DNA from 4 places in the Aminobacter sp. MET-1 genome. Region 1 is predicted to be linked to each of the others. Evidence: predicted binding sites of a transcription regulator. Region 1 holds the regulator's gene; each other region holds the start of a gene.

Region 1 (7,513 bases):
TGGCACCTGCAACCGTGCCGGAACCGCCGGCCAGCGAGGTGCCGCCGATGACAGCCGCAGCGATCACCAGGAGCTCATCCAGCGTGCCCAGCGAATTGGTCGCCGAGTTCAGGCGGGCGCTGGAGACCGCGGCGCTGATTGCAGCCAGGACGCCCATGATCATGAACACCTTCATGGTGATCCAGCGCGTGTTGATACCGGCAAGATTGGCAGCTTCAGGATTGCCGCCGATGGCAAAGACATAGCGGCCGAAGCGGGTGCGATTGGTGACAAAGGTCATGATGATGCCCACCGCCACCGCGATCAGCACGGGAATGGCAATGCCATGGGCGATGAACAGCCCGCCTTCGGGGATGGCGATGCCGTTGGTCTCGGCATATTTGCGCACGATCCCGACGGGCCAGGGATAAGAATTGGCAATCCACACCGCGCCCATGATCACGCCGCAGGTGACGGCGCCGAGAAATGCCTCGGCCCAGAGCGGTCGTAACGGGAACTTGAAACGCTTGCGTTGCTGGCGGCCGTTCATCAGCGCGAGGATCACGGCAAGGCACGCGACAAGGCCGATGATCCAGCTCCACGTCGCGCCGATGGCCCCCTGCGGACCGCCGCCCATGAGCTGGAAGTTCGCATCGAGCGGAGCGATCGTCTGGCCTGACGTGACCCACCAGGCAGCGCCGCGCCAGATCAGCAGTCCGCCCAGCGTCACGATGAAGGCGGGAACCTCCATATAGGCGATGACAAACCCCTGGAGCGCGCCGATCACAAGGCCGAGCGCGATGCCGATGAGGAGCGCGAGCGCCCAGATCCACGGATTGCCGAGTTCGAGACCGACGGCCTTTACCAGGAAATGCACCTGGGCGAAGCCCATCACCATGCCGATCAGGCCTTCGGCCGAGCCGACCGACAGGTCGATGTTGCGCATGACGATGACCAGAACCATGCCGGTGGCCATGATGGCCACAGCGGAAGCCTGAACCGACAGGTTCCACAGGTTGCGGAAGGTGAGGAAGGTGCGGCTGTCGAAATCGAACGGATTGACGCCCAGGCGCAGGCTCGAAATCACCTGCAGCCCCACCCAGATCAGCAGCAGCGCGCCGATCATGCCAAGCATGCGGGTGTCGATCTCAGTCGCTTTGAGAAAGCGTCCGACCAGGCTGAGCTCGGTCGTTCGCGCGCGGTCAGCCGGCGCGTTGGAAGTCGTGTCTGTCATTGCTACCTCCCAACCGGGTGGCCGTCTCCGCGGCAGCCGGTGTGCGCATGATAGGGGCAATCCGCCATGTCATGAAGCGGGCGCTTTTTGAAAAACGCCGCGGCTCCATCGGGGCCGCGGCGTTCGACCGAACAGGTCTGATAGGTGTTAGTTGCAGGCAGCGACCGAACCGGCGGCCACGCCCTGGCAAACGACGTCCTTGCCAACCCAGCCGGCATCGATGACGACGTTGAGGTTGTCCTTGGTGATCGCAACCGGCGTCAGGAACACCGAGTTCAGCTCGAGGCCGCCGGGCGTCTTGAACTTGGTGACGTTGGCAACCTCTTCCATCTTCTTGCCGTCGGCAAGCTGCGAGGCGATTTCAGCCGCGTTCTTGCCGAGTTCGCGCGCATCCTTCCACACCGACACGGTCTGGGTGCCGAGTGCGATGCGGTTGAGAGCGGCATGATCGCCGTCCTGGCCCGAGACCGGCACCGAGCCGGCAAGACCCTGTGCCTGGAGGGCTGCGATCGCGCCGCCGGCGGTGCCGTCGTTCGATGCCACCACCGCGTCGACCTTGTTGTCGTTGGCGGTCAGGAACTGCTCCATATTCTTCTGGGCATTGGCCGGCAGCCAGCCGTCGGTATAGGCCTCGCCGACATTCTTGATCTTGCCGCCGTCGATGGCTTCCTTCAGCACTTCCATCTGGCCGGCGAACAGGAAGTCGGCGTTCGGATCGGCACCGCTGCCCTTGATGAAGACGTAGTTGCCTTCAGGCTTGGCGGCGAACACGCCCTTGGCCTGCAGGCGACCGACTTCCTTGTTGTCGAAGGTCAGGTAGAAGGCGTCCTTGTTCTCGATCAGGCGATCGTAGCCGACGACAGGGATACCCTCGGCGACCGCCTTGTCGACGGCCGGGCCGATGGCCGAAGCGTCCTGCGCCAGGATGATCAGGGCGTTGGCGCCCTGCGAGATCAGGCTTTCGACGTCGGTGAGCTGCTTGGCCGGCGACGACTGGGCATCAGCCGAGATGTACTTGTCGCCGGCGGCCTCGATGGCCGCCTTCATGGCAGCTTCGTCGGTCTTCCAGCGCTCTTCCTGGAAGTTCGACCACGAAACGCCGATAACCTTGTCCTTCGCCTCGGCGACTGCCGCAAGCGACATCGACATGGCGACACCCGCCAGAATGGCGGTTGTAAATTTCCTCATAGTTTCCTCCCTGCGCCCAACGGGCGCGCTTCTGCGGTAGCCCTTGGAGAAGCTCATTTTTTCGAGCCTCGAAAAAATAGTGACTCAGCCATTGTCGGCTGTCAACATGGTTTCACCATGCCTTGCTAATTTTTTCGAGCGCCGAAATAAATAAAGACAATTTGCGCCGGCTCTGGCAGGATAAGAATGCGCTGGCGACTGCCCCTTAAGAAAGGCAGCGTTCCACCGGGAGGAAGACGCACACATGTCGGTCGGCATACGTCACGACGATCTGAGACGGCGCAACCGCGCCATGGTTATATCGGCAGTCCGGCGAGCAAGCCAGCCCTCGCGCACCGAGATCGCGGCCGTCACCGGGCTCAGCCACTCGACCATCTCGACCATATCCTCCGACCTCATAGCCGAAGGCATCCTTGCCGAGGCCAAGGGTGGCGAACAGTCGCCGATGAAGCGCGGCCGGCCCCAGGTGGGCCTGGCGCTCGAAGCCGACGCCGCCTCGGTTGTTGCCGTCGTCCTGTCGCTCAACCACCTGTCGGCTTCGGTCATCGACTATGCCGGCAACCAGATCGTCGAGGAGACCCGACGGCTGGTCACCCAGCGACTGCCCGCCAAGGCGCTGGTCGACGAATGCGTCGCCATCGTGCGTCAGGTCATCGCGCGCAGCGGGCGCCCGCAAGCGTCAGTACTGCGCATCGCGCTGGCCATCCAGGGCACCACGGATGCCGGCGCCCGCAAGCTCCTGTGGTCGCCGATTACCCCACATGACGACATCCAGTTCGCCGACAGGCTCGAGCGCGAATTCGGTGTGACGGTGACCGTCGAAAACGACTGCAACATGATCGCCGAGGCCCTGCACTGGCGCGACCCGGCGCGCTATCGCGACGACTTTATCGCCATCCTGCTTTCCCACGGCATTGGCATGGGCCTGGTCATCAAGGGCGAGTTGTTCACCGGCACGCAATCGTCGGGCGCCGAGTTCGGCCATATGGTCCACCGCCCCGACGGAGCGTTGTGCCGCTGCGGCCGCCGCGGCTGCATCGAGGCCTATGCCGGCAATTATGCGATCTGGCGCAACGCCCGGCTCGGCGACGAAAACGCCGAGCCGCTGGCCGACCTCTCCGACGAGGACATCAAGGCGCTCGCCGACGCCGCGCGCGACCATGACGGCCCCGAGCGCGAGGCCTTCCGCAAGGCGGGCGAGGCAATCGGTTTCGGCCTCGGCTCGATGTTCGCGCTGTTCGACCCCGCCCCCCTCGCCTTCGTCGGTGTCGGCGCCACCGCCTTCGACATCATGGAGCCGTATGTGCGCTCGGCCATCGCCAAGACGGCCGGCGGCACGCACTCCAAGGCGATCTCTTTCGACACCGAGCCGAACGAGGTCCCCCTGATCCGCGAAGGCTGCACCATGCGCGCCCTGCTCTATGTCGACGAGGAAGTCTTTGCGGCGGGCTCGGTGCCGCGGCGGGCCGAGGCAGACATTCCGCTCAAGGACATTTGATTTCGGCCGTCGCAATTAAGACGATCGCCGCGACCATACTGCCGTGCTAGACGACAGTCCGCGACCGCCCTTGAAAGGCCCAGCCTGGCAAAGAGGCGGAACCAACCCTGGAACCGACGTGTCGTCCGTTTCGGAGACGTTGCGATGACCAGTCTGCTGCGTAACATCCTGGCCGGCGTAGGCCTTTTGTGTGCCTCATCGTTTTCAGCATCAGCCACCCCGAACCCCATGCCGCTTGTCGCGGGAGATTCGGCAATGGTCATTCCCATTGCCCAGGGCTGCGGGGCGGGAGGCTGGCGAGGGCCATATGGCGGATGCCGCTATGGGCGTGTCGTACACCGTGCACGTCACGCTTACGGGTGCCCTCCGGGCTATTGGCGCGGCCCATACGGCCATTGCCGCAATACGCCGTATCACGGGCGGTTGCCATATGGCGGATGGCGCTGACCGCCCGCTGCGCGAACGTCTGATCATGTTCGATAAGCCGGCGAGCCAAATTTAACTGTCTCGCCGGCCGGGCGCCTAATCCTCGCGGATGGCGTAGCCGGCACCGCGGATGGTGCGGATCACGTCGGGCATGCGGCCGTTGTTGACCGCCTTGCGCAGGCGCCCGACATGCACGTCCACGGTGCGTTCGTCGATATAGATCGTCTCGCCCCAGACATTGTCGAGCAACTGGCTGCGCGAGAACACGCGGCCCGGATGCCGCATCATGAACTCGAGCAGGCGGAACTCTGTCGGCCCGAGCTTGATCTCGCTCTTCTTGCGGTAGACCCGGTGCGACTCGCGGTCGAGCAGGATGTCGCCGACCTTGAGGATGGACGACAGCACCTCGGGCTTGGCCCTGCGCAGCAGAGCCTTCACCCGCGCCATGAACTCAGGCGTCGAGAACGGCTTCACCAGATAGTCGTCGGCACCGGTCGACAACCCGCGCACCCGGTCGCTTTCCTCGCCGCGTGCCGTCAGCATGATGATCGGCAGCCGCTCGGTCTCCGGGCGCATCCTCAGCCTGCGGCACAGCTCGATGCCGGACAATGCGGGCACCATCCAGTCGAGCACCAGCAGGTCGGGAACGTTTTCCTGCAGACGGATTTCGGCCTCGTCGCCACGGGTGACGACCTCGACCTGATAGCCTTCGGATTCGAGATTGTAGCGAAGCAGCACGCCCAGCGGCTCTTCGTCTTCAACGACCATGACCTTTGGAGCGATCATCGCCTGTACCTTGTCCTTGCGCACGGCCCGATCAGGACCATGCGCTGGTTTAACCTATGCAGCGCCCCCGCGCCAAACGCATGCGGTGCGGAAGTTCTCAGTTCGAAACCGTCGTGGTTTCGTCGACCTTGGGCCGATTGAGCGGAAGCTGCTCGCCGGTCACCACGAAATAGGCGTTCTCGGCGATATTGGTCACATGGTCGCCGATGCGTTCGAGGTTCTTGGCGCAGAACAGCAGATGGGTGCAGGCCGTGATGTTGCGCGGATCTTCCATCATGTAGGTCAGGAGTTCGCGGAACACGGCATTGTACTGGATGTCGATCTTCTGGTCGTCGATGCGCAGGCCTTTCAGGCCTTCCGGCTGACGCGCCACATAGAGGTCGACCACGCCACGCACCTGTCCCAGCACCAGCTGCGACATGGCATCGATCGAGTGCGCCAGGTTGCGCGGCGTCGGCATCTGGCCGACGGCGCCGACGCGCTTGGCTATGTTCTTGGCAAGATCGCCGATGCGCTCGAGATCGCCAGCCATGCGGATGGCGCCGACCACGGCGCGCAGATCCTGCGCCATCGGCTGGCGCTTGGCGATCAGCGTGATGGCTGCGTTGTCGAGCTCACGCTGCTTGGCGTCCATGATCGCGTCGTCGGCGATCACGTTCTGGGCCATCGCCTGGTCGGACGACAGCAATGCCCGGATGGCGCCCGCGACCATCGAACCGGCGAGATCGCCCATGTCGCGGATGAGCTGGTCGACATGCTTGAGTTCTTCGTCGAAGGACCGGACTGTATGATCGCCCATGATCGTTTCCTCGTCTGCTTACTGTACGCGACGATCACTCAGCCGAAGCGGCCGGTGATGTAGTCCTGCGTCCGCTTGTCGTCTGGATTGGTGAACATCTTGTCCGTCGGCCCCTCCTCAACGAGGTAGCCGAGGTGGAACATCGCCGTCCGCTGCGACACGCGCGCCGCCTGCTGCATCGAGTGGGTGACGATGACGATGGTGTAGTTCTCGCGCAATTCGTCGATCAGTTCCTCCACCTTGGCGGTGGCGATCGGATCGAGTGCCGAACATGGCTCGTCCATCAGGATGACCTCGGGCGAAACCGCAATGGCGCGGGCAATGCACAGGCGCTGCTGCTGGCCACCCGACAGACCGGTGCCCGGCTCGTGCAGGCGATCCTTCACCTCGTTCCAAAGCGCCGCCTTGTGCAAACTCTGCTCGACGATCTTGTCGAGATCGGCCTTCGACCTGGCGAGGCCATGGATGCGCGGGCCGTAGGCGACATTCTCGTAGATCGACTTCGGGAACGGGTTCGGCTTCTGGAACACCATGCCGACGCGGGCACGCAGTTCGACCACGTCGATCTTGGGATCGTAGATGTCCTCGCTGTCGAGCGTGATCTTGCCGCCGACGCGGGCTGCGTCGATCGTGTCGTTCATGCGGTTGAGGCAGCGCAGGAAGGTCGACTTGCCGCAGCCCGACGGGCCGATCAGCGCCGTCACCTGGTTCTGGCGGACGTCGAGGTCCACGCCGAAGAGCGCCTGCTTCTCGCCGTAGTGCACGGTCACCTTGTCGCCGCGCATCTTGATGATTTCGTTCGGTTTGTTCATCTCGGCTGTCACCGCGTCTTCGAGGGTTTTCTCGCTCATGATGTTCATAGCAGGGTGCTCCTTGTCCACGTCTACCAGCGACGCTCGAAACGGCGGCGCAGGACGATGGCGACGATGTTCATGGCCATGAGGAAGATCAAAAGGATGATGATGGCGCCCGACATGCGTTCGACAAAGGCGCGTTCGGCCTCGTTCGCCCACATGTAGATCTGAACCGGCAGCGCCGTCGCCGGATCGAAGGGGGTCTTCGGATAATCGGCAACGAAGGCGACCATGCCGATCAGCAGCAGCGGCGCCGTCTCGCCGAGCGCACGCGCCAGTCCGATGATCGTGCCGGTCAGGATGCCGGGAGCGGCAAGCGGCAGGATGTGCTGGAACACCATCTGCATCTTCGACGCGCCGAGGCCGAGCGCCGCCGCGCGGATCGACGGCGGCACTGCGGCAAGTGCCGCACGCGTCGCAATGATGATCGTCGGCAGTGTCATCAGCGTCAGCACCAGGCCGCCGACGAAGGAAGCCGAGCGTGGCAGGCCGAGGAAATTGACGAAGACAGCCAGGCCGAGCAGACCGAAGACGATCGACGGCACGGCCGCGAGGTTGTTGATGTTGACCTCGATCAGGTCGGTGAAGCGGCTCTTCTTGGCAAACTCTTCGAGGTAGATCGAGGCGGCGACGCCGATCGGCAGCGCCAGGAGCAGCACGATCACCATCATGTAGAACGAGCCGATGATGGCGACGCCCACGCCTGAGGTTTCGGGCCGGCTCGATGCGCCGAACGTGAACAGGCCGGT
Region 2 (7,513 bases), on a different contig from region 1:
ATCTCAAAAGCCTGTGCCGCCAGATCAAGTCGAGCCTGTTTCTGGCCCATGTGCGTGCCGCGACAGGCGGTGGCACCAGCCGGGCCAATTGCCATCCCTTCATCTCGGGCCGCTGGAGCTTCATGCACAATGGCCAGATTTCCGGCTTCGAAAAGATCCGCCGCCGGCTGGAGGCCGCCGTCTGCGACACGCTCTACGACCAGCGCCAGGGAACGACCGATTCCGAATTGTTCTTCCTGCTGATGCTGGAGGAGGGGCTGGATGCCGACCCGCAAGGGGCGGTGGCTCGGGCCACATGCCGCGTCGTCGAGGCGTCGGAAGCCGCCGGCATGACCGCCTCGTTCAAGCTGACGGCGGCGTTCAGCGATGGCGAAAGGCTGTTTGCGGTGCGTTACGCCACCGATGCGCATGCACCGACCCTCTACACGCGTGACGGGGCCGCCGGCCGCTGCATCGTCTCCGAGCCCTTCGACCGCGAAGGCGAAAGCTGGCAGGCCGTGCCGCCGTCGAGCTTCGTCACCATGACACGGCAAGGCATGACGGTCAGTCCGTTCGAGCCGGCCTCAGCGAACCGGGCGGTAGCCGCGGAGTGACGGGCTTCTTGGCCCCGCGCTTCTACCTCTAACTCTCCAAGCGAGGGGCAGGGCGGCCTTCGCTCAGTGATGCGCCAGTGCCTTGTTCATCGGTTCCCAATACATCTTCGTCCAGCCTTCATCGAGCATGGCGCGGGCCGAGCGCGGATAGCCGTTCTGGTCGAAGACGAGCCGGGTGCCGCCGGCCTCGGCTTCGAGTTCGAAGCGGACGACCGAATAGATACCCTCAGCCCAATGCCTGGAACGCCACGCCTGGACGATGCGGCGATTGGGCACCAGCTCGAGGTTGCGAGCTTCGATGTCGCCACCGAAGATCGACACCTCGCCGCCCTCATGCGTCGAGATGTGGGCCGAGAGCCCACCCGTCATTGCCTGGAAACGCGCGGCGTTGAGAAGCAGATCGTAGATGTCCTTCGGCGTGCCCCTGAGATGCACTTCCTGGTGAATGGTCACGGTGACCTCCCTGGATCTGGACAGCGCTTTTGGGGATATTTTCGGCCTGTCGCCGGTGGTCGTCAATCGAACATGCGGCGGGCACTCGCCGGAACATCCGCCAAGCCGAACGTGCGCGCGCCTGCGTCCGAGGACGCCGGTCTCACCATTTTGTGCTGTAGAGGCGGCCGACTGGAGAAACTCCTGACAGCTCCCTGGCAGGAGCCAAGTTGTACTTTGGCGTCTCGATTCGTATCTGCGCAGGAAGCCGCTGCATTCGAACGGATGCACGGGGTCGGCGCGGGGGCGCGCTAGGGACAAGAGAGTAGATGACGGAAGACCAGACGCAGGCCGCACCGGCGCTGAAGGAAATCTTCGACCGTGCCCGGTTCGGGCATATCGCCAACGAGATGGCGGCGATTTCGCCTGACTTTGACGGTGAACGCTTCACGGCACTGGCGACTGACAATCTCGACGCGCTTGGCATCATGCAGAGGCTGCGGCAGACGGCCGAAGCCCTGCACGGCGCGCTGCCCGACAATTTTGCCCGCTCGGTCGAGTTGCTCGGCGAGCTCGCGCCGCGCATCGGCCATGGCTTTGCGTCGATCGTGCTGGCTGAATTCGTCGCGCTTTATGGCAGGGCGCATTTCGAGCGCTCGATGGAGGCGCTGCATTATTTCACCCGCTTCGGTTCGGCCGAGTTCGCGATCCGCCATTTCCTCGCTGACGATTTTGGCCGTACCCTCAAGGTCATGCGCGGCTGGGCGCTCGACGGCAACGAGCATGTGCGCCGCCTCGCCAGCGAAGGGTCGCGTCCGCGCCTGCCTTGGTCGTTCCAGCTGAAGAACCTGATCTCCGACCCGTCGCCGACCGTGCCGATCCTCGAGGCGCTGAAGAACGATCCGAGCCTTTATGTGCGCAAGTCGGTGGCGAACCACCTCAACGACATCTCCAAGGACAATGCCGGCCTGCTGGTCGAGCGGCTGGCGCGCTGGGACATGAACGACAGGAACACCGCCTGGATCGTGCGCCATGCCTTGCGGACGCTGATCAAGAAGGGCGATCCAAGGGCGCTGGAGCTGATCGGCACCACCGGCAAGCCCAAGGTCGATGTCCAGGCATTCGCGGTGACGCCGGCGTCGATCGCACTCGGCGGCCGCATCGCGCTGAAGACATGCATCGTCTCGACCGCCGCCGAGCCGCAGCAGCTGGTGGTCGATTATGCCGTCCACTATGTGAAGAAGGCCGGAGGCACCTCGAAGAAGGTGTTCAAGCTGAAGGAGATCACCCTGCCGCCGACGGGCCGCAAGGAGCTGGAGATCAGCCAGGCAGTCCGCGACTTCACCACCCGCAAGCATTATCCCGGCCACCATCGCGTCGAGCTGATTGTCAATGGCGAGACGGTCGCCGAGGGCGGTTTTGACCTGCGCGGATAAGCCGGGTCTCAAGTCGGAGGCCGAATTTATATATAAATTCAAAGGCTTGCGAATTCGGCTGAAAACAGCCATCGATGGATGAAGCGCGTGAGCGAAGTCGCTTGGCGTGTATTTTCATCGAGGATGCGAAATGACCGGCTTCAATTATGTGGGCTCCGGCCCTTATTGCTATGCGAACTCCTTCGCTATGATGTTCGGCGCGGCGGCGCCGTCTCCTGCGGTCGTCGAATTCGCCACGTCGAGCCCGTTCGGCATGCAGCTGATCGGCGGTTTGATGCCTTTCTTCGATCCTTATGGCTGGGATCCCGAGAAGGGCTTTGCCGACGCGCTTGCGGCACTTGGCTGGACCACCGAAGTGTCGAGCGGCGGCGATGAGGACGAGGCGCTTGCCCGGCTGCGGGCAGCACTGGCCGACGGCCCGGTGTGGATCGGTCCGGTGGAGATGGGGCATCTGAGGCACCAGCCCGGCATGCGTGGCCCGATCGAGGCCGACCACTATGTCGTCGTCCTGGCGCTCGAGGATGGGCGGGTGCTGATGCACGATCCTCAGGGCTATCCTTATGCCGAGCTGCCCGTGGCCGACTTCATGGCGGCCTGGAAGGCGGCGACGCTGACCTATGGCACGGCCTTCACCATGCGCACCCGCTTCCGCCAGCTCGCCGTGCTGACCGAAGCCGAGACGATCGAAGCGTCGCTGCCGGCGGCGCGGCGCTGGCTGTCCATGTCAGATGCGGGTGACATGCCCGAGGGCAGCGTTGGCAATGGAGCAGCAGCCGAGCGGCTGGCCGACATGATCGAACCGGGTTGCGACAACGGCCTGCGCGGCCACATGATCCACTTCGCCGTCCGTGTCGGCGCCCGCCGCGCCAACGATGCCGCCACCTGCCTGGAACGCATCGGCCACAAGGACGCGGCGAGCGTGGCGGCCATGCAGGCGCGGTTGATCGGCTCGCTGCAGCATTCGCTTGTCGTCGGCGACGACATCAGGGCTGCCAAAGCGCTCAGGGCGTTGGCGCCGACCTATGGCGAGTTGCTGGCCACGCTGTAGCGTCGTGGACAGGCGCGGCATCGGCTGCTAGAAGCCGGCGCATCACATGGATTCCTGAAAATGGCTGAAGACATCGAAAAGGCGGTGGCGCGCCGCCGTACTTTCGCGATCATCGCGCACCCTGACGCCGGCAAGACGACGCTGACCGAAAAGCTGCTGCTGTTCGGCGGCGCGATCCAGCTCGCCGGCGAGGTCAAGGCCAAGAAGGACAAGATCCAGACGCGCTCGGACTGGATGAAGATCGAGCGTGAGCGCGGCATCTCGGTCGTCACCTCGGTGATGACCTTCGAATATGGCGACAACGTCTTCAACCTGCTCGACACGCCCGGCCACGAGGACTTCGCCGACGACACCTATCGCACGCTGTCGGCTGTCGACAGCGCGGTCATGGTCATCGACGCCGCCAAGGGTATCGAGCCACGCACGCTGAAGCTGTTCGAGGTCTGCCGCCTGCGCGACATCCCGATCATTACCTTCGTCAACAAGATGGACCGCGAGGCCCGCAACACCTTCGAGATCCTCGACGAGATCGAAGAGAAGCTGGCGCTCGACACCGCTCCGATCACCTGGCCGATCGGCCAGGGCAAGACCTTCTCCGGCACCTACCACCTCGCCGAGAACGCCGTGCGCCACGGCGACGATGAGAAGGAGCGGACGCCGGTGCATGGCCCGGATTCCAACCGCGCCGCCGGCCTTCTGCCCGACAACGACCGCCCAGCCTTCATCGAGGAGCTGGAGCTGGCGCGCGAGGCCTGCCGGCCGTTCGACCTCCAGGCCTTCCGCGAAGGCCATCTGACGCCTGTCTATTTCGGCTCGGCGCTCAGGAATTTCGGCGTCCGCGACCTGATCGAGGCTCTGGGCGATTTCGGTCCGGCGCCGCGCGCCCAGGAAGCCGACACTCGCAAGGTCGAGGCGACGGAAGAGAAGATGACGTCGTTCGTCTTCAAGATCCAGGCCAACATGGATCCCAATCACCGCGACCGTATCGCCTTTGTCCGCGTCTGCTCGGGCGAGCTCAAGCGCGGCATGAAGGCCAAGCTGGTGCGCACCGGCAAGCAGATGAGTCTGTCGGCGCCGCAGTTCTTCTTCGCCCGCTCGCGCATCACCGCCGACGAAGCCTATGCCGGCGACGTCGTCGGCATCCCCAACCACGGCACGCTGCGCATCGGCGACACGCTGACCGAGGGCGAGGACATCCTGTTCCGAGGCGTGCCCAACTTCGCGCCCGAAATCCTGCGCCGCGTCCGTCTAGGCGACGCGATGAAGGCCAAGAAGCTCAAGGAAGCGCTGCAGCAGATGGCCGAGGAAGGCGTGGTGCAGCTGTTCCAGCCCGAAGATGGCTCGCCGGCCATCGTCGGCGTCGTCGGCGCGCTGCAGATCGATGTGCTCAAGGAGCGTCTCAACGTCGAGTACACACTGCCCGTCGACTTCGAGATGTCGCGCTTCTCCGTTTGCCGCTGGATCAGCGCCGACGACAAGGCCGACCTGCAGCGCTTCGTTGAAAGCCATCGCGGCGACATCGCCCGCGATCTCGACAACGATCCGGTCTATCTCGCCCAGCACGAGTTCTCGCTCAACTACGAGGCCGAGCGCTGGAAGATGATTCGTTTCGCCGCGATCAAGGACTATCAGGTCCGCACGTAGTCCATGCTCCCGCGCCTTCCGGGATAGAGCTGATTTCGGGTCGACGCGCGGGCCGGCGGCACCCTGTTGCCGTTCCGTCGCAAGGCTTTCGTCATTCCGTCATGCAAATCGCTTAACTCCCTAGCCGGCGCTGGCCGGCAGGGCGGGGGCTCTGCTATTTGGAGGAAATGACGTCGCATGATGGTTTCAGCATTGATCGAGCGTGAATTGACCCGGGTGGGCTCTCCTGTGCGCAACGGCGTGTTTGTCGCCGTGGTCGGGCCGAGCGGCGCCGGCAAGGACACGCTGATTGCCTATGTGCGCGACCGCCTGACCGATGACGACCATGTCGAGTTCGCCCGCCGCGTCATCACGCGCAACAGCGACGGCGCCACCGAAGATCATGACACGCTTGAAGACGCTGCCTTCGTCGAGGCTGAAGCCGCCGGCGCCTTTGCGCTGTCGTGGGAGGCGCACGGCCTGCGCTACGGCATCCCGGCTGCCGTCGACGAAGCCATTTCCAACGGCCATGTCGTCGTTGCCAACACCTCGCGCGGCATCATTCCGGCGCTGCGCGACCGTTACGCCAATGTCGCTGTGGTCGAGATATCGGCATCGCCCGACATTCTCGCGACGCGGCTCGCCGCACGCGGACGGGAATCGCGGGGCGAGGTGCTGGCGCGCCTTGCCCGCACCGTGGCGCACGACCTCAGCGGCCCGGGCCATGTGCAGATCGACAATTCCGGCTCACCCGAGATCGCCGGCGAGAAGTTCCTCGCCGTGCTGCGCAAGGCCGTCGCCTATTCGGATGTCTCCGGGCTCGTCTGACTTGATTGCGTAAGGTATTGCTTACGTTTATTGCAAGTCAGATGCGCAGCATGTGGTTGTCCCAGACATAGTCTGGACGCTCTGCCTGCTCGCCGTCGGGGGCGACGATGAGGCCGCCGCCGGTTGTAGCTAGAAAGCCGTCGCGGTCGGGCGCAAGCCCGCAGACCTCGACCAGATCGTTCTTGGCCATCACCTTGCCGGTCTTCGCCTCGATCATCGCCCATGCGTTGCCTTCCGGCGACGAGACGGCAACCAGCCCGGCGTCGCGGTTTGCCGCCACTGAGCCGATATAGTTGCGGAAGCCGCCGAGGATGTCGTCTGGCATCTCCAGCATGGAAAGTTCCTCGCCGCGCCTGGCACGGCCGACCAGAAGTGGCCTTTCGCTCGCCGGACCCTCGTGCTGGCAGCCGAACCAGACGGTGCCCTCGGCGTCGATGTCCATGTGCCGGATCGACAGCTGGTGCAGCTTCTCGGGCAATTCGTGCTTTTCGAGGAGGTCGCCGGATACGCGGTCGACCAGCACGAAGGACGGCTTCATGGTCGGGATGTTGAGTTTGGCGCGACCAAAATCCGGGTGGGTCTCGATGCCGCCATTGCAGATGGCAAGTGTCCTGCCGTCGCCGAGCAGGATCAGTTCGTGCGGGCCGACGCCATGGGTCGGGAATTCGCCGGTGCGGCGGAAGCCGTCGCGGGCGTCATAGACGCCGACCATGCCGGCCGCGTTGTCGAAATCGTTCTCGGTCACATAGAGCAGCGCCCCGTCGGGCGAGAACACGCCATGGCCGTAATAATGGCGGCCGGCGATGCTCGGAATGGTCAGCGGTTGGTCCCTGCCGGTGTGGTCGAAGACCAGCATGAAGGTGCCGGGCTGGCGGGCAAAGACCACCGACTTGCGCGAGATGGGATCGAAGGTCACGTCATGTCCGCGCTCGGGCAAAGCGACGCTGTGCAGGATCTTGCCCGCCTCGGACATCACCGCGACGCCATACTCGCCGGTGCGCGCTTGGTAAGCGGTGGCGAACATAGCGTCGGTTTCGAGCGCCAGCGCGCGTTTCGCAGGCGCGAGCGACATCAGGAAGGTCGTGCCTGCGGCCTTGAGGAAGTCGCGGCGGTCGAAGAGTGGCGTGCGCAGTTCTTGTTTGAGCATGATCTTGTCCGAAAACCGGCGTCCACTTTTCGGGATCATGCTCTCAGTCGCCGTCCAGCGACGAGAAGCCGGCGGTCAGCCCGAGCGCGCTCGACAGACGGGTGCCGAACAGCTCCGACAGGCTCGATGTGACGACGCCGAAATAGGTGAGCTTGGCGCGCTTGTCGGCATCCGCCAGCGCTGCGTCGATAGGGCCGGTGATGCCCGCTACCGCGTTCTGGCCATTGGCGAACTCGAAATCGATCGACTGGGCGATCCACTGGGAATCGTCAGGCAGAAGCGAACCGAAATGCGAGGCGTCGAACAGCGCCTTCATGCCTGCGAGGTTGCCGCCGAGCGAGGCGGTCGTACCTTCCGAGCGCCAGTAGAGCGCCTGTTTCGGCTTGTCGGCGGAAGCCTCCTTGCC
Region 3 (7,513 bases), on a different contig from region 1:
GACCACGCCGAAACAATTGCACCCCGCCAAAGCCCCTCTCGAGGCGAATGCCGCACTTTCCTGCCGTTTGGGCCGCTTCAGCCTGTGCTTCGTAACAAAACTGACATGGTCCCGACATTTCAGCTTCATCTCACGGGTCTAGGCCGATCTGAGACAAGGGCGAAAAAGCCCTGACGGGACAGGGAAGCCACGATGCTCGAAATCCGCAACGTCACGCGCCGCTTCGGCAAGAATGTCGCCGTGAACGGTGTCAACCTTCAGATCAAGCCGGGCCAGATGGTCGGCATCATCGGCCGCTCCGGTGCCGGCAAGTCGACGCTGCTCAAGACCATCAACCGCCTGATCGACCCGAGCGAGGGTTCGATCTCCTTCGACGGCACCGAAGTGTCGTCGCTGCGCGGCGCCCAGCTGCGCCGATGGCAGCGCGACTGCGCCATGATCTTCCAGCAGTTCAACCTGGTGCCGCGCCTCGACGTGCTTACCAACGTGCTGCTCGGCCGCCTCAACCATCGCTCGACCGGGCTCAACCTGCTCGGCATCTTTTCCCGCGAGGAGCGCATCCGGGCCATCGCCGCACTCGAGCGCCTCGACATCGCCCGCACCGCACTCCAGCCGGCGGGCACGCTGTCGGGCGGCCAGCAGCAGCGTGTCGCCATCGCCCGCGCTCTGATGCAGGAACCCAAGCTGATCCTCGCCGACGAGCCGATCGCCTCGCTCGACCCGCTCAACGCCAAGGTAGTGATGGACGCGTTGCAGGACATCAACCTGCGCGAAGGCATCACCGTCATCACCAACCTGCACACGCTCGACACCGCCCGCACCTACTGCAACCGCATCATCGGCATGCAGGGCGGCACGGTGGTCTTCGACGGCGCGCCTGAAGACCTCACCATCGAGGCCGTTCGCCTCGTCTACGGCGCCGATGCCGACGGCGCCGAGATTTCCGAAGCCATCACCTCGACCAGCATCCGCCCTGTCAAGGTCAGGGTTCCCGCATCCGCCGCCCCTCTCGAACCGGCATACGCCCCGGTCTGAGGCCATCAGCGGTCGTCTTGCCCGCGTCAAGGGCCGGCAATCAGCAACCGAAATGACCCAGCAAGGTGCTGGGCCAATCTGGAGACATGTCATGTTCAAGAAAGCACTTCTGGGCGCCGTTTCGCTCGCAGTCCTGGCAATCGGCTCGGCTCATGCCGCCGAACTCAAGGACTTCCGCATCGGCCTGATCGGTGGCGAGAACGAAGCCGACCGCCTGCGCAACTTCCAGTGCCTCGTCGACCAGCTCCCCAAGGCCATCGGCGTCGAGAAGGTGTCGCTGTTCCCGGCCGCCGACTATGACGGCACCATCCAGGGCCTTCTCGGCGGCACTCTCGACTACGCCGAGCTCGGCGCTTCGGGCTATGCCAAGATCTACCTGCAGAACAAGGACGCGGTCGAGCCGATCCTGACCACCGTCCAGACCGACGGCGCCACCGGCTACTACTCCATCATGGTCGCCAAGAAGGACTCGGGCATCACCAAGCTCGAAGACCTCAAGGGCAAGAAGCTCGGCTTCGCCGATCCGGACTCGACCTCGGGTTACCTGATCCCCGTCACCTCGCTGCCCAAGGACCTCGGCGGCGTCGCCGTGAAGGACTACTTCGCCGAGACCGGCTTCGGCGGCGGCCATGAGAACCTCGTCCTCGAAGTGCTCAAGGGCACCTTCGATGCCGGCACGACCTTCGGCTCGGGCGTCGGCGAATTCAAGGATGGCTACACCTCGGGCAACCTGAAGAAGATGGTCGACAAGGGCATCCTCGACATGGACGACCTGGTCGAAGTCTGGAAGTCACCGCTGATCCCGAACGGCCCGATCGTCGTTCGCACCTCGCTCGACGCCGACGTCAAGACCAAGTTCAAGGACTACATGATGAAGCTGCCGCAGACCGATCCGGCCTGCTTCTCGGCCATTCAGGGCGGCGACTTCAAGGGCTTCACCGAAGTCACCCCCGAGTTCTACCAGCCCGTGATCGACGCCCGCAAGGCGCAGATCGGCAGCTAAGCCACAAGGCAACACGGACGCGCCGCGAGGTCTCGCGGCGCGTCCCTTTTTATCCGGAATCGGACGGAACCCCATGACAATGCCACTCACGGAAGCCGGCCTCGCGGTCGAGCGCCACTGGCGCGAGCTCGCCAGCCGTCGCCGCCTGCACACCATCGGCGGCCTCATCCTGCTGTTCCTCGCCCTTTCCGGCTCGCTGTGGTTTGCGAACGAGTCCAATGCCGGCAAATTCCTCGACCGGCTGCCGCATCTGTTCGATTTCGTCGACCAGTTGATCCCGCGCGACGGCTTCGAAGTCTGGCGCGCCATGTTCGACCTGCCCTCGCCCTATGCCGACGGCAGCCTGAAGTTCGATTACCCCGATGGCCGGATGTACCTGTTCGGCTCGTTCTACCTGCCCGAATACGTCTACAAGATGCTGGAGACGATCAACATCGCGCTGGTCTCGACGCTGATCGGCTTCGCTTTCGGCTTCCTGCTCTGCTTCCTGGCCGCGTCCAACCTCGTCACCCAGCGCTGGCTGCGTTTCTTCGTCCGCCGCTTCCTCGAAATCCTCCGCGCATTTCCCGAGATCGTCATTGCCGGCTTCTTCCTGGCGGTGCTTTCGATGGGCGCGATCCCGGCGATCATCGCAGTGTCCCTGCACACCATCGGCGCGTTGGGAAAGCTGTTCTTCGAAGTGGTCGAGAACGCCGACATGAAGGCTGATGAAGGTTTGCGCGCCGTCGGCGGCAACTGGCCCGAGCGCGTCTGGTTCGGCATCGTGCCGCAGGTGATGCCCAACTTCCTCAGCTATGGCCTGCTGCGCCTCGAGATCAACGTCCGCGCCTCGACCATCATCGGCGCTGTCGGCGGCGGCGGCATCGGCGAGGCGCTGCGCCTGTCGATCAGCCGCAACCACGAAGCCAAGACCATCGCCATCATCATCCTCCTGTTCTGCACCATCGTTGCGGTCGACCAGTTCTCGGCCTGGCTGCGCAAGAAGCTGGTCGGCGAACAGGCCTTCGCCTTCGGTCGCGGAGAATAATCATGACCACCCTTTCCATGACCGAAATGCAGGCAATCGCCGACCGTCATCCCGGCGTCTTCTCGGGTTCCTGGCGCAAGAGCTTGATCGGCTGGGCCGTGGGCGCGGGCATCGTCGCCTATCTCGTCTTCGCCTGGTGGTTTTTCGCCGTCGGCGCGGTGCTTGCCGGCGGCAACTGGGGCATCGCCGGCACTTATCTGGCCGACTGGGTCAGCTACGAGGTGCGGCCGCAGGTCACCTTCCGTCCTGATCGCCTCGACGTCAGCTATCCGCGCTTCTCGTCCTACCGCGCCGACCGCCACCCCGACTGGCTCGACATCACCCAACCTGCCAGCGCCACCGTGACAGGCAACAAGGCGCCTGCCGACCGCGTCGTTGCCCATATCGGCTCCGGCACGGCAATCGACATCGCGCCTGAGCGTATCGTGGTCAGCCATGGCGGCGAAACGCTCGACGTGGCCGTGGTGCCGCTTCAGAGCATCACCGTCACCGGCACCCTGCCCTCATGGGCCGTCCAGAAGACGCCGGGCGCAAAGATCGTCGCCGATTTCGGCTTTACCGGCAGCGTCCAGATCGACGCCGACGACGTCAAGATCCGCCACCGCTTCCTCGGCTGGGAAAACTTCTTCTTCGACGCCAACTCGCCCTTCTGGGGCAAGTCGACGGGTGAAGTCTGGTCGCTGGTCATGTCGAATGACCGCATCGATCCCAAGATGTCGAACGCCGCGCTCGCCTGGGACAACATAGTCAACAACTCGGAATGGCAGCATGGCGATGTCTGGCTGAAGCTTGCCCAGACCATCGTCATGGCCTTCGTCGGCACGCTGTTTGCAAGCCTGCTCGCCTTCCCCCTCGCCTTCATGGCGGCCCGCAACATCACCCGCAACAGCCTCGTCAATCAGGTGACCAAGCGCTTCTTCGACTTCCTGCGCTCGGTCGACATGCTGATCTGGGCGCTGTTTTTCACCCGCGCCTTCGGCCCCGGCCCCATCGCCGGCATCTCGGCCATCTTCGTCACCGATACCGGTACCTTCGGCAAGCTCTACTCCGAGGCGCTGGAAAACATCGACGACAAGCAGCGCGAAGGCATGCGCTCGGTCGGCGCCTCGCCCGCCTCGGTCCAGCGCTATGGCGTGGTGCCCCAGGTGCTGCCGGTGCTGGTCAGCCAGTCGCTCTATTTCTGGGAATCGAACACGCGCTCGGCCACCATCATTGGCGCCGTCGGCGCCGGCGGCATCGGCCTCAAGCTGTGGGAGGCCATGCGCACCAACTCCGACTGGGAGAACGTCGCCTACATGGTGCTGCTGATTCTGGTGGTCGTGTTCATCTTCGACAATATTTCCACCGCATTGCGCCAGCGGCTGATCGGCACCAAGGCCAGCCACTGAACATCTGTGGCCGGCCTTTGCAAAACTGCGAAAGTCGGCCACTACTTCGTCAAACTGTCACGCAAATCATCTATCGGGCTGTCGTCGAGAGCATGATCCCGAAAAATGGGGACGGTTTTCGCATCAGATCATGCTCCAACAATAAGGTTCAGCCCATTTCGAGCGAAATGGGCAGGAGGAAATCGCGCCATGCGCTACGCCATCTATTTCACGCCCGAGCATGACGATCCGCTGTGCCGTATCGCAGCTGGCTGGCTCGGACGCGATGCGTTTGGAGGCGCGGCGATTCCCGCAAAGGCGCATGGCGAATTGTCGGCCGCCGAGGTTGCGTTCCACACCGCCGCCGCGCGCCGCTACGGCTTCCACGCCACGCTGAAGGCGCCGTTCCGGCTTGCCGACGGCGTCAGCGAAAAGGCGCTGGTCGATGCGGTCGACGCCTTTTCCGCCGGCACCGAACCCTTCGACATTCCGCGCCTGAAGCTCACCCAGATCGACGGCTTCTTCGCCCTCGTCCCGGAAGAGCAGTTGCCCGAACTGAACGATTTCGCAGCGGAAGTGGTAAAAGCCTTCGAACCGCACCGCGCGCCGCTGTCCGACGCCGAGCTTGCCCGCCGCAACCCCGATGCGTTGACGCCCCAGGAATGCCGTTATCTCAGCCAGTGGGGCTATCCATACGTCTTCGACGCCTTCCGTTTTCACATGACCATGACCGGCCGCGTCGCCGCCGAAGAGGCTCCACGCGTCCGTGCCGCCATCGAACAATGCCTGGGCAACGTGCTCGACAAGCCGGTGCCCGTCGCCGGGCTCGCCATCTTCGTCGAGCCGACCGCCGGCGCCCCCTTCGAGGTGCTGAGCTACCACGCCCTGGGCAAGCAAGCCGAGAGAAAGACCGCCTGAGATGACCGACCTTGTACTGAAAAACGCCCGCATCGTGCTCGCCGACGAGGTGATCGACGGCTCCATCGTCGTCCGCGACGGCAAGATCGCCGAAATCTCGACCGGCCCAAGCGCCATCGGCGAGGACATGGGCGGCGATTTCGTCATCCCGGGCCTTGTCGAGCTGCACACCGATCACCTCGAAGGCCATTACGCGCCGCGCCCGCGCGTGCGCTGGAATCCGATCGCCTCGGTGCTCGCCCATGACGCCCAGGTGGCGACCGCCGGCATCACCACTGTCTTCGACGCGCTGCGCGTCGGCATGGACGAGGATGCGGAGATGGGAGCGGCCGACATGCGCAAGCTGGCCGACGCCATCGAAGACAGCGTGCGCGCCGATCGCGTCCGCGCCGACCACTTCATCCACCTGCGCTGCGAAGTCTCCGCTGCCGACTGCCTCGCCGGCTTCGCCCATTTCGACGGCGACGACCGCGTCAGGCTCGCCTCGCTGATGGACCATGCACCGGGCCAGCGCCAGTTCGTCGATCTCGAGACCTACGCCTACTACTACCAGCGCAAGCTGAAGCTCAACGACGTCGAATTCCAGGCGTTCTGCGACAAGCGCATGGGTGATTCGGCCCGCAATTCGTCACCCAACCGCAATGCCATCTCGGCAGCCTGCCATGCGCGCGGCATCGTTCTGGCGAGCCATGACGACGCCACCTCCGCCCATGTCGACGAGGCGATCGCGCAGGGTATCCGCGTCGCCGAGTTCCCGACCACGCTCGAGGCAGCCAATGCTTCGAAGGGCGCCGGCCTCGGCGTGCTGATGGGCGCGCCCAACGTCATGCGCGGCGCCTCGCATTCGGGCAACGTCTCGGCCCGCACGCTCGCCGAGCAGGGCCTGCTCGACATCCTGTCGTCGGATTACATCCCCTTCAGCCTGATCCAGTCGGCCTTCTTCCTCGGCGAAGTCGTCGAGGGCATCTCGCTGCCGCAGGCGGTCGCCATGGTGTCCAAGAATCCGGCCGATGCGGTGGGCCTCACCGACCGCGGCGTGATCGAGGCCGGCCGCCGCGCCGACCTGGTGCGCGTCCGCGTCGACGAGCATGTGCCTGTGGTCCGCACCGTCTGGCGCGAAGGCCGCCGCGTCGCCTGATTTTCAGCTGCCGTTCAACGAACAAGACGCAGTGCATCCGCCCGGATGCGCTGCGTTTTCGCCTACGAGCCCAGCGCTTCGACGTCGTTGAGGCCGATCAGCGTCTTTTCCATGTCGGGCTCCTCGCCCGAGCAGATGCACAGCATCTCGGCATCGCCCTCGCCCACCGACAGATAGGCATGGCCCATGGTCGAGTCGATGTAGACACTCTCGCCTTCCTTGAGCCGGAGCGGCGCATACTGGTCGGTGTGGAGCTCGATCTCGCCCTTGAGCACGATCAGGAACTCTTCGCCGGCGTGGCGGGTCAGTGGCCCGAATTCTTCGAGTGTACGTGCCCTGGCATTGGCCAGGATCGGCACCATGCGCTTTTTCACCAGATCGGTGGCGAGGTAATAATAGTCGTAGTTGCGGGTCAGCTGGCGCAGCGTGTTGGCCTTTGATGTGACCGAGCGGCGCGTGCGCGCCATTGGTTGCCGGACTGCTCCACTCAGCAACTCGGTCACATGGATGCCCAGCCCGCTGCATATCTGCAGCAGCTTGTCATAGCTCAGCGACATCTGGTCGTTCTCGACCTTGGACAGGGTCGAAACCGCAACGCCGGTCAGGTGACTGACATCCTGCAGCGTCCAACCATGCTGTTTTCTGAGGCTTCGAAGGCAGTCGCCGAGATTGGGCTGTTCCGACATGGACGTCTCCATCATCTGCCTTAGCTATTCCAACTCCACAGCCATCGCAACAATCACCAAGAATTTTCCTATACGCTAAATATTGACCGTATCGGAAATTGATTTTACGAATGGCTATGCAGTCAGACTCCCAAGCCAAAAAAGTCATCGTCATCGGCGGCGGCATCGCCGGCCTCTCCCTCGCTGCCTGCGTGCAGCGATGGGCCGAAGTCACGGTGATCGAACGCGAAACCCAGCTCGGCTACCACGCCAGCGGACGCTCCGCGGCGCTGTTTTCCGAGACCTACGGCAATGCGCTGGTGCGGGCGCTGTCGGTCGCAAGCCGCCAGGCGATCATCG
Region 4 (7,513 bases), on a different contig from region 1:
CCGTGCCCGCATCCTGAACTGCGGCGAACCGTGACACCTGATCATCCTGAGAAAATTTTCATAAAAAGAAGGGGTAACGCGATGACAAATAACATAAATTCTCTGAGCGACGCGATGTCGAGCAACATCAGCCGTCGTCAATTGCTCAAGACGCTCGGGGCCGGAGGCGCGGCATTGGCTGCCGGATCCGTGTTTCGGCCGATGTCGGCGCTGGCCGCGGGCGATCTGGCATTCTGGGCGACCGGCACGCTCGACGTCGGCGACGCCTGGTCGCGGGCAGCCGACGACGCGGGCCTGAACGTTGCCTTCACCGACAATGGCAACGACCCCGGCCCAGCCGTTGCGCGACTGGTCGCCGGCAACGCAAACGACCTCTTCGATATCGGTGGCCTGCAGGGCGGCGCCGAGAAGGAACTCGCAGTCCAGGGCGCGATCGTTCCTTGGGACCTGTCGAAGATCCCCAACTACGAAAACGTCTGGCAGTGGGCGAAAGACATCCCCTACCTGCATCATGACGGAAAGCAGTACGGCCTGCCGGCCGTCATCAACGCCGACTCGATCATCTATCGCCCCGACAAGCTCGGCAAGGTCGACAGCTACGGCGTCATCTTCGATCCGAAGCTGAAGGGCCAGGTGGCAATGGAAGACGCCTGGATCAACAGCGCCGTCTTTGCAGCCATGTACCTGAAAGAGACGGAGAACCAGAAGATCGGCAATCCGGGCAACTTGACCGCGGACGAGCTTGGCCTGGTGATGGAGTTCCTCATCAAGCACAAGAAGGATGGCCAGTTCCGCACCTTCTGGAGCGGCTGGGAGCAAGGCGTGCAGCTTGTCGGCGATGGCGAGGTGCTGGCCATGACGGGGTGGGAGCCCATCGTCTACGAAGGTCGCAAGCGCGGTCTGCAGGTCGAGTACGCAGCGCCCGTCGAAGGCTACGAAGGCTGGGGCAACAACTTGGTTCTGCTCAAGGGTGCGGTCGACCGCGGCCTTGGCGACGACGCCCACAAGTTCGCCAATTGGCTGCTCGACGGCTTCTATGGCTGCACGCTTGGCGAACAGCGGGGCTACGTCGTGCCGAGCGATCGCAATGTTGCTTACGCCGAGGCAAATGCGAGCCAGTTCGACCCGACAAAGGTCAAGGCACTGGCCGAGCACGTCAAGGCCAAGTTCAGCGGCAAGGTCGCCTGGCAGAACACGCGCCCGGACAATTTCCAGCTCTACGAAGAATGGTGGCAGAAGCTGCGTAACGCCTGATTGCGACCAACAGCGGCGGAGCGGTTCGCGCTCCCCCGCCTTTTTTCTGGAACCCAGATGAAATCGCCCGGCCTGCTACTCGCACTCCCCACCGCACTCGTCGTGCTGCTGCTGGGTTTCGTGCCTCTGATCGTCATCCTCGTCTGGAGTTTCTGGACCTGGGACCCCGCAACCTACTGGATCAGGCCGGAGTTCAGTCTGGCTGGTTATGAAGCGATACTCGAGGCCGGGCGCTGGAGCGTCATCGTCGGATCGCTGGGCAAGGCGTTCCTGACCGCCGCGATATGCGTCATCATCGGCTATCCCGCCGCGATGGCAGTGCATTTTCTGGCAAGCAGGCGCATGGCACTGCTGCTCATGGCGCTGTTCACCATCCCATTCTTCACCTCATACATGATCCGCGCCTTTTCCTGGCGGCTGGTGCTCGGCCGCAACGGCCTGATCAATGGCTGGCTGTTGGATCTCGGGATTGTCGACCAGCCGCTCGACTGGCTCCTGTTCTCCAATTTTGCCGTCAATGTCGGCCTCGTCGCCTCATACCTGCCATTCGTCATCTTTCCGCTGATCCTGTCGATGCAACGCGTCGAGCCATCGCTGCTCGCCGCCAGCCAGGATCTCGGCGCCGGCTTCTGGCGAACCTTCCGCTCTGTCCTGCTGCCACTCACCCAAGCCGGCATATTTGCCGGATTCCTCTTCGTCTTCGTCATGGCGGCAGGGTCGGCCACGGAAGTGCAGATGCTCGGCGGCGCTGCCGCATCGATGATCTCGGTGATGATCAACGACGTCATGCGGGTTGTGAACTTCCCGCTGGCCTTCGCGATCTCGACCCTGGTGCTGATCATCCTGTTCGGACTGATTTTCATCGGCAACCGACTGTTCAAGCTGACCAGCCTGTTCGAGGGGTTCACATGGTAGCCGGTTTCGAAAGCCGCCCGCTGAAGGCGGCCATCTGGCTGATGACAGCGATAGGGCTGGCGATCATCTATCTGCCGCCGCTCTATCTGGTGGCGGTGTCGTTCAATCCGGCGCTGCAGCCCGCCCTGCCGCCGCTGTCCGACATCAGCCTGACCTGGTATTTCGCGCTCGCCAAGGAACGCACCCTCATCAGTGCATTGCAGGAATCCCTCCTGGTCGCGACCATCACCGCGCTGGTGGCAACCGGTCTCGCGCTGTTGTCGGCCCTTGCCTACATGGACCTCGGCAAATGGCGCTCGCGCTGGTTCATGTTCGTGCTGTTGCCGATGTTCGTTCCAGGGATCATCCAGGGCCTGTCGCTTTCAGTCATATTCGGACGCATCGGACTGAAGCCGTTCTGGGGCACGGTTGCGGCGAGCCACCTGTTATGGGCGCTGCCATTCGCCTTCACCGTCATCCTCACAAGTATGGCAGCCGTCAGGCGTTCTTACCTGCTTGCCGCGTCCGACCTCGGCGCCTCCTGGTGGCGCCAGTTGGTCGACGTGACATTGCCACTGATCAAGCCGGGCCTGGTGGCCGCCTTCATCTTTTCATTCCTCCTGTCGCTGAACGAATTCGGCCGGGCCTTCTATCTGGTCGGGCGGCAGAACACGCTGCCATTGGCGATGTTCGGCAAGATGAACTCAGGCGCCTCGCCGACGATCTATGCCCTGTCGGGCTCGATCTTCCTGGCCTCGATATTGGCTGTGTCGTTCGTGCTGCTGGCAGCGCGAGCCAGGGATCGCAAACTGCGGTAGGGCACGGGTCGCCCGCCGCTTATCGACGCCGCCAGCACACCCGCACCGCCGGCTAGAAGCGCCATGTGCTGGACCTCGGCGGCAATGATCCGCTGATCATCCCCATCCACCTGTCCGACGACGACCTCGCCAAGGCACCCGATCTCGCGATGGCCCGATCATGCGCGCCCCGGACAATGACGACGAGCTGATCTCGCCGTCCAACTCCACCGCCTTCGGCCTCTCCTCAGCTGTCTGCACCAACGATTTCCGCCGCATGCAGACATGCATCGCCGACCTGCAGGTCGGCACGGTGAATATCTGAGAAGTCCCGGGATATCGCATCGAGATGTCGCCATTTGGCGGGATCAAGGACTCGGGCAATGGCTACAAGGAAGGTGTCATCGAAGCGATGAAAAGCTTCACCAACGTCAAGACCTTCTCTTTGCTGCGGGCCTGAGCCTTGTCTTGAGCCGGCAAATCAGATGAGTGTGGATGAGGGAGCGCATGCGCTCCCTCATTTGCTTGGAGGGGAAATGCTGTTGCCTATTGCCCGGTCGCATTCGACCGGAACGCTGCCCATCCCGCCGCTTCCCCTGACGTCGCCGAAAGCCTGAACCATGTCCGGCTTCGCCCTTACCATCGTGCTGGTGGCAGCCTTCCTGCATGCGAGCTGGAATGCGGTCGTCAAGGCGGCAACTGACCGCGCCGTCGTCCTGGCGGCGGTGTCCGCCACCCATGCCACGCTTGGGCTTGTGCTGGTATTCTTCGCCACGCCGCCATCGCATGCGAGTTGGATCTACATCTTCCTGTCGACCGTCATTCACTACGGCTATTACGTCTTCCTGTTCCAATCCTACCGGCTGGGCGATCTTAGCCAGGTCTATCCCATCGCGCGTGGACTGGCTCCGGCGCTGGTGGCCTTCGGCGCCTATGTGATGATCGGCGAAACACTGCCGCCGCTCGGCTGGGCCGGGCTCGGTGCGATCACTTTCGGCATCGCCTTCCTTGCCTTCCAGCGCGGTGCGGCGCATGCCGATCCAAGGGCAGTCGGTGCCGCCGCGCTCAACGGCGTGCTGATCGCTTCCTATTCGGTTATCGACGGCATCGGCGTGCGCCTCTCCGACAGCCCGTTCGGCTATATGGGTTGGTTGTTCCTGCTCGAATTCCCGGTGACGCTGTTCGTGCTGTTCCGCCGGCGCGGGAAGACCCACACCATCGATCTGCGCACGGTCGGGCTCGGCCTCATCGGCGGCCTGGGTGCCGTCTCGGCCTATGGTCTCGTCATCTACGCCAAGACCATCGCGCCTCTGGGCGCGGTCTCCGCCGTGCGTGAATCGAGCGTCATCATCGCCGCCCTCATCGGCCTGTTCATTTTCGGCGAAAGACCCTGGCGAGCCCGAATCGTCTCGGCTGTCATCGTCGCCTGCGGGGTCATCGCGCTCGCCTTCTCCGGCTGAGTTCCAGATCTGCTATCTCATCTTTGTCGTGGATTTTGCGCTGCTGCACAAACAAGCGGCAGCCTTGTCACATGCCTGTCGCAACCCTGTGCATCGCATAAGCTCAGCCTACCAGATCATAAAAAGAATAGATTTTACTTATTGACCCCTCGTTCCCACTATCGACCATGGACGAGGCACAAACGGGTACAAGCGCAACACGCGACCCGGCAAGACCTCTCCCAATCAGAACGTGCCTAAGCGATTCAAATGGGAGCTCATTTCAATGAACCAGAAGAAATCCTTCGCGCTTGCCGCCCTCGCTACGATGCTAATGTCATCGGCGGCCTGGGCGGAGACGGAGCTTACGGTCTACACGGCGATCGAGGCTGAAGACCTCAAGCGTTATGCCGAGACGTTCAACCAGGACCACCCCGACATCAAGCTGAACTTCATCCGCGACTCCACCGGCGTCATCACCGCCAAGCTGCTCGCCGAGAAGGACAATCCGCAGGCCGACGTGGTCTGGGGTCTTGCCGCGACCTCGCTTCTGGTTCTCAAGTCCGAGGGCATGCTGGAGGCCTATGCGCCCAAGGGCGCCGACCAGCTGAAGCCCAATTTCGTCGACAGCGACAGCCCGCCGAGCTGGGTCGGCATGGATGCCTGGGCCGCCTCGATCTGCTTCAACACCGTCGAAGGCCAGAAGCTCGGCCTGACCGCGCCGAAAAGCTGGAAGGACCTCGCCAAGCCTGAATACAAGGGCCATGTGGTGATGCCGAACCCGGCGTCGTCGGGCACCGGATATCTCGACGTGTCGAGCTGGCTGCAGCTGTTCGGCGAGAAGGATGGCTGGGCCTATATGGACGGCCTGCACCAGAACGTCGCCGCCTACACCCATTCCGGCTCCAAGCCCTGCAAGATGGCGGCCGCCGGCGAGACGGTGATCGGCATCTCCTTCGAGTTCCGCGCCGCCAAGTCGAAGGCCGAAGGCGCGCCCATCGACATCATCATCCCCGAGGAAGGCATCGGCTGGGACATGGAAGCGTCCGCGATCGTCGCCGGCACGTCCAAGGAAGAAGCCGCAAAGACGCTGCTCGACTGGTCGGTCTCCAAGAAGGCCAACGAGATGTACAATGTCGGCTATGCGGTTGTCGCCATGCCCGGTGTCGCCAAGCCGGTGCCGCACCTGCCCGCCGACATCGAAGCCAGGATGATCAAGAACGACTTCGAATGGGCGGCCAACCACCGCAACGCCATCCTTGAGGAATGGACCAAGCGCTACGACTCGAAGTCCGAGCCGAAGAGCTGATCTTTCGCCACCTCGACAGACGGGCGCCGCCTTGTGCCGCGCCCGTATCCTTGCCCCCAAGCCGGATGGTTACGATGAGACACGAAACCCTCGCCGGGCAGCCGCGAATTCCGACTGAAGTGAGCGCCATGACCGCCGCCAGCCTGAAGCAGCCAGCCTATCTCAAGATCGCAAACGTCTGGAAAGCCTTCGGCGAATTCCATGCGCTGAAGGACATTTCGCTCGACATCAGCGAGGGCGAGTTCATCTGCTTCCTTGGCCCGTCGGGCTGCGGCAAGACAACTCTTTTGCGTGCCATCGCCGGCCTGGACCTGCAGACGCGCGGCTCGATCCATCAGGGCGGACGCGACGTCTCCACCCTGCCGCCGTCGCAGCGCGACTATGGCATCGTCTTCCAGTCCTATGCGCTGTTCCCCAACCTGACGATCGCCAAGAATATCGCCTTCGGTCTCGAAAACACCAAGCGCCCGCGTGCCGAGATCGAACAGCGGGTGGCCGAACTGCTCAAGCTTGTCGGCCTTCCCCACCAGGGCAATAAATACCCGGCCCAGCTTTCCGGCGGTCAGCAGCAGCGCATCGCGCTTGCCCGCGCCATTGCCATTTCGCCCGGCCTGCTTTTGCTCGACGAGCCGCTGTCGGCGCTCGACGCCAAGGTGCGCACGCATCTGCGCCATGAGATCAAGGAGCTGCAGCGCAAGCTCGGCGTCACCACCGTCATGGTTACTCACGACCAGGAAGAGGCGCTGTCGATGGCCGACCGCATCGTGGTGATGAACCACGGCGTCATCGAGCAGATCGGCACTCCGACCGAAATCTATCGCCATCCGGCGACGCTGTTCGTCGCCGACTTCATCGGCGAGGCCAACAAATTCGAGGCCAAGGCAGCCAGGGGCGCCGTCGGCTTCGGCGCTGCCACTTTCAGCTGCGCGCAGAACGGCTTCGACGACGGCGCGCCCGTCATCGCGGCGATCCGGCCCGAGGACGTCATTCCCCATGCCGCCGGCTCTCTCGCCAACGGTGCCGCCGCCAACGCGATCGACGTCACCATCAGCGAGATGGAGTTCCTGGGTTCGTTCTGGCGCACGCGGCTGCACGGTCATGCGCTCGGCAACGAAACGCTGATCGCCGACTTCTCCATCAACGCCGCGCGGCGCCTGTCGCTGGCGCAGGGTGGGGTGCTGACCGTCGAGCTGCCGGCCGAGCGGCTGCTGATCTATCCCAGGGGCGCCTGACATGGCGATGGCAATCGACACCGCCCTGCCGGTCGGCCGCACGCTCAAGCTGAGGCTCGACAGCGACCAGCTGATCAAGCGCGGCCTGATGGTCGTGATCGCGCTCTATCTGGTGGTTGCGCTGGCAGCCCCGCTCGCCATCATGCTGTCGAAGTCATTCTCGACCTACAGCTTCGACCTCGCCAGGTTCGAGTTCCAGGTCAGCGACAAGGACGGCAATTGGGGCGAACCCATCACGGCTGCTGCGCTGAATGAGAAGCTCAACGCGGTGCCACTGGCCAAGCTCGCCACCAACTCGGACGGGCGCTTGCAGGCGACGAGCTTCTTTCCCGACTTCAGCTTCCGCAGCCCGGTGAAGTACAAGATCCGCGGCACCACATCGGATGCAACCTATCTGGTCGGCCTCAAGCCGCAGTCCGGCACGGAATGGCAGGAGCTCACCTCCAACGATTTCCGCCGCGTGATGCTGCGACCGTCGCGGGCGCTGGGGCTCGAAAACTATGCCGCCTACTTCTCGACGCCGACGCTGTTCCGCTCGATCGAAAACTCGGTCTTCATCGCGCTCGTCAGCACGATCATCACCGTTGG

The links. The regulator PhoB, encoded in region 1, activates phosphate uptake and scavenging genes when phosphate is short. The targets are predictions, from matches to a motif close to TGTCATNNANCTGTCAT.
Positions count from the first base shown of each region.
Region 2: phnN (phosphonate metabolism protein/1,5-bisphosphokinase (PRPP-forming) PhnN) is a predicted target of PhoB. The motif match lies at 5,240-5,256, and genes of this name have one in related genera.
Region 3: NDO48_RS12930 (DUF1045 domain-containing protein) is a predicted target of PhoB. The motif match lies at 4,498-4,514, and genes of this name have one in related genera.
Region 4: NDO48_RS23525 (putative 2-aminoethylphosphonate ABC transporter substrate-binding protein) is a predicted target of PhoB. The motif match lies at 4,471-4,487, and genes of this name have one in related genera.

Region 1 is NZ_JAMSHL010000001.1:273,782-281,294, reverse strand. It holds gene NDO48_RS01415 (sugar ABC transporter permease) at 1-1,213, opposite strand, end outside; gene xylF (D-xylose ABC transporter substrate-binding protein) at 1,361-2,401, opposite strand; gene NDO48_RS01405 (ROK family protein) at 2,646-3,899, shown strand; gene NDO48_RS30530 (GCG_CRPN prefix-to-repeats domain-containing protein) at 4,044-4,346, shown strand; gene phoB (phosphate regulon transcriptional regulator PhoB) at 4,422-5,111, opposite strand; gene phoU (phosphate signaling complex protein PhoU) at 5,209-5,910, opposite strand; gene pstB (phosphate ABC transporter ATP-binding protein PstB) at 5,949-6,770, opposite strand; gene pstA (phosphate ABC transporter permease PstA) at 6,794-7,513, opposite strand, start outside.
Region 2 is NZ_JAMSHL010000017.1:38,014-45,526, reverse strand. It holds gene NDO48_RS21370 (class II glutamine amidotransferase) at 1-593, shown strand, start outside; gene NDO48_RS21365 (SRPBCC domain-containing protein) at 657-1,046, opposite strand; gene NDO48_RS21360 (DNA alkylation repair protein) at 1,355-2,461, shown strand; gene NDO48_RS21355 (hypothetical protein) at 2,592-3,509, shown strand; gene NDO48_RS21350 (peptide chain release factor 3) at 3,570-5,153, shown strand; gene phnN (phosphonate metabolism protein/1,5-bisphosphokinase (PRPP-forming) PhnN) at 5,331-5,960, shown strand; gene NDO48_RS21340 (DUF1513 domain-containing protein) at 5,998-7,092, opposite strand; gene NDO48_RS21335 (imelysin family protein) at 7,151-7,513, opposite strand, start outside.
Region 3 is NZ_JAMSHL010000007.1:222,827-230,339, reverse strand. It holds gene phnC (phosphonate ABC transporter ATP-binding protein) at 193-1,035, shown strand; gene phnD (phosphonate ABC transporter substrate-binding protein) at 1,127-2,038, shown strand; gene phnE (phosphonate ABC transporter, permease protein PhnE) at 2,118-3,065, shown strand; gene phnE (phosphonate ABC transporter, permease protein PhnE) at 3,068-4,453, shown strand; gene NDO48_RS12930 (DUF1045 domain-containing protein) at 4,643-5,350, shown strand; gene NDO48_RS12925 (alpha-D-ribose 1-methylphosphonate 5-triphosphate diphosphatase) at 5,352-6,488, shown strand; gene NDO48_RS12920 (helix-turn-helix domain-containing protein) at 6,551-7,174, opposite strand; gene NDO48_RS12915 (NAD(P)/FAD-dependent oxidoreductase) at 7,291-7,513, shown strand, end outside.
Region 4 is NZ_JAMSHL010000021.1:27,191-34,703, reverse strand. It holds gene NDO48_RS23555 (ABC transporter ATP-binding protein) at 1-17, shown strand, start outside; gene NDO48_RS23550 (ABC transporter substrate-binding protein) at 82-1,254, shown strand; gene NDO48_RS23545 (ABC transporter permease) at 1,312-2,169, shown strand; gene NDO48_RS23540 (ABC transporter permease) at 2,163-2,966, shown strand; partial or broken gene NDO48_RS23535 (aldehyde dehydrogenase family protein) at 3,121-3,405, shown strand; gene NDO48_RS23530 (DMT family transporter) at 3,566-4,405, shown strand; gene NDO48_RS23525 (putative 2-aminoethylphosphonate ABC transporter substrate-binding protein) at 4,671-5,693, shown strand; gene NDO48_RS23520 (putative 2-aminoethylphosphonate ABC transporter ATP-binding protein) at 5,768-6,925, shown strand; gene NDO48_RS23515 (putative 2-aminoethylphosphonate ABC transporter permease subunit) at 6,927-7,513, shown strand, end outside.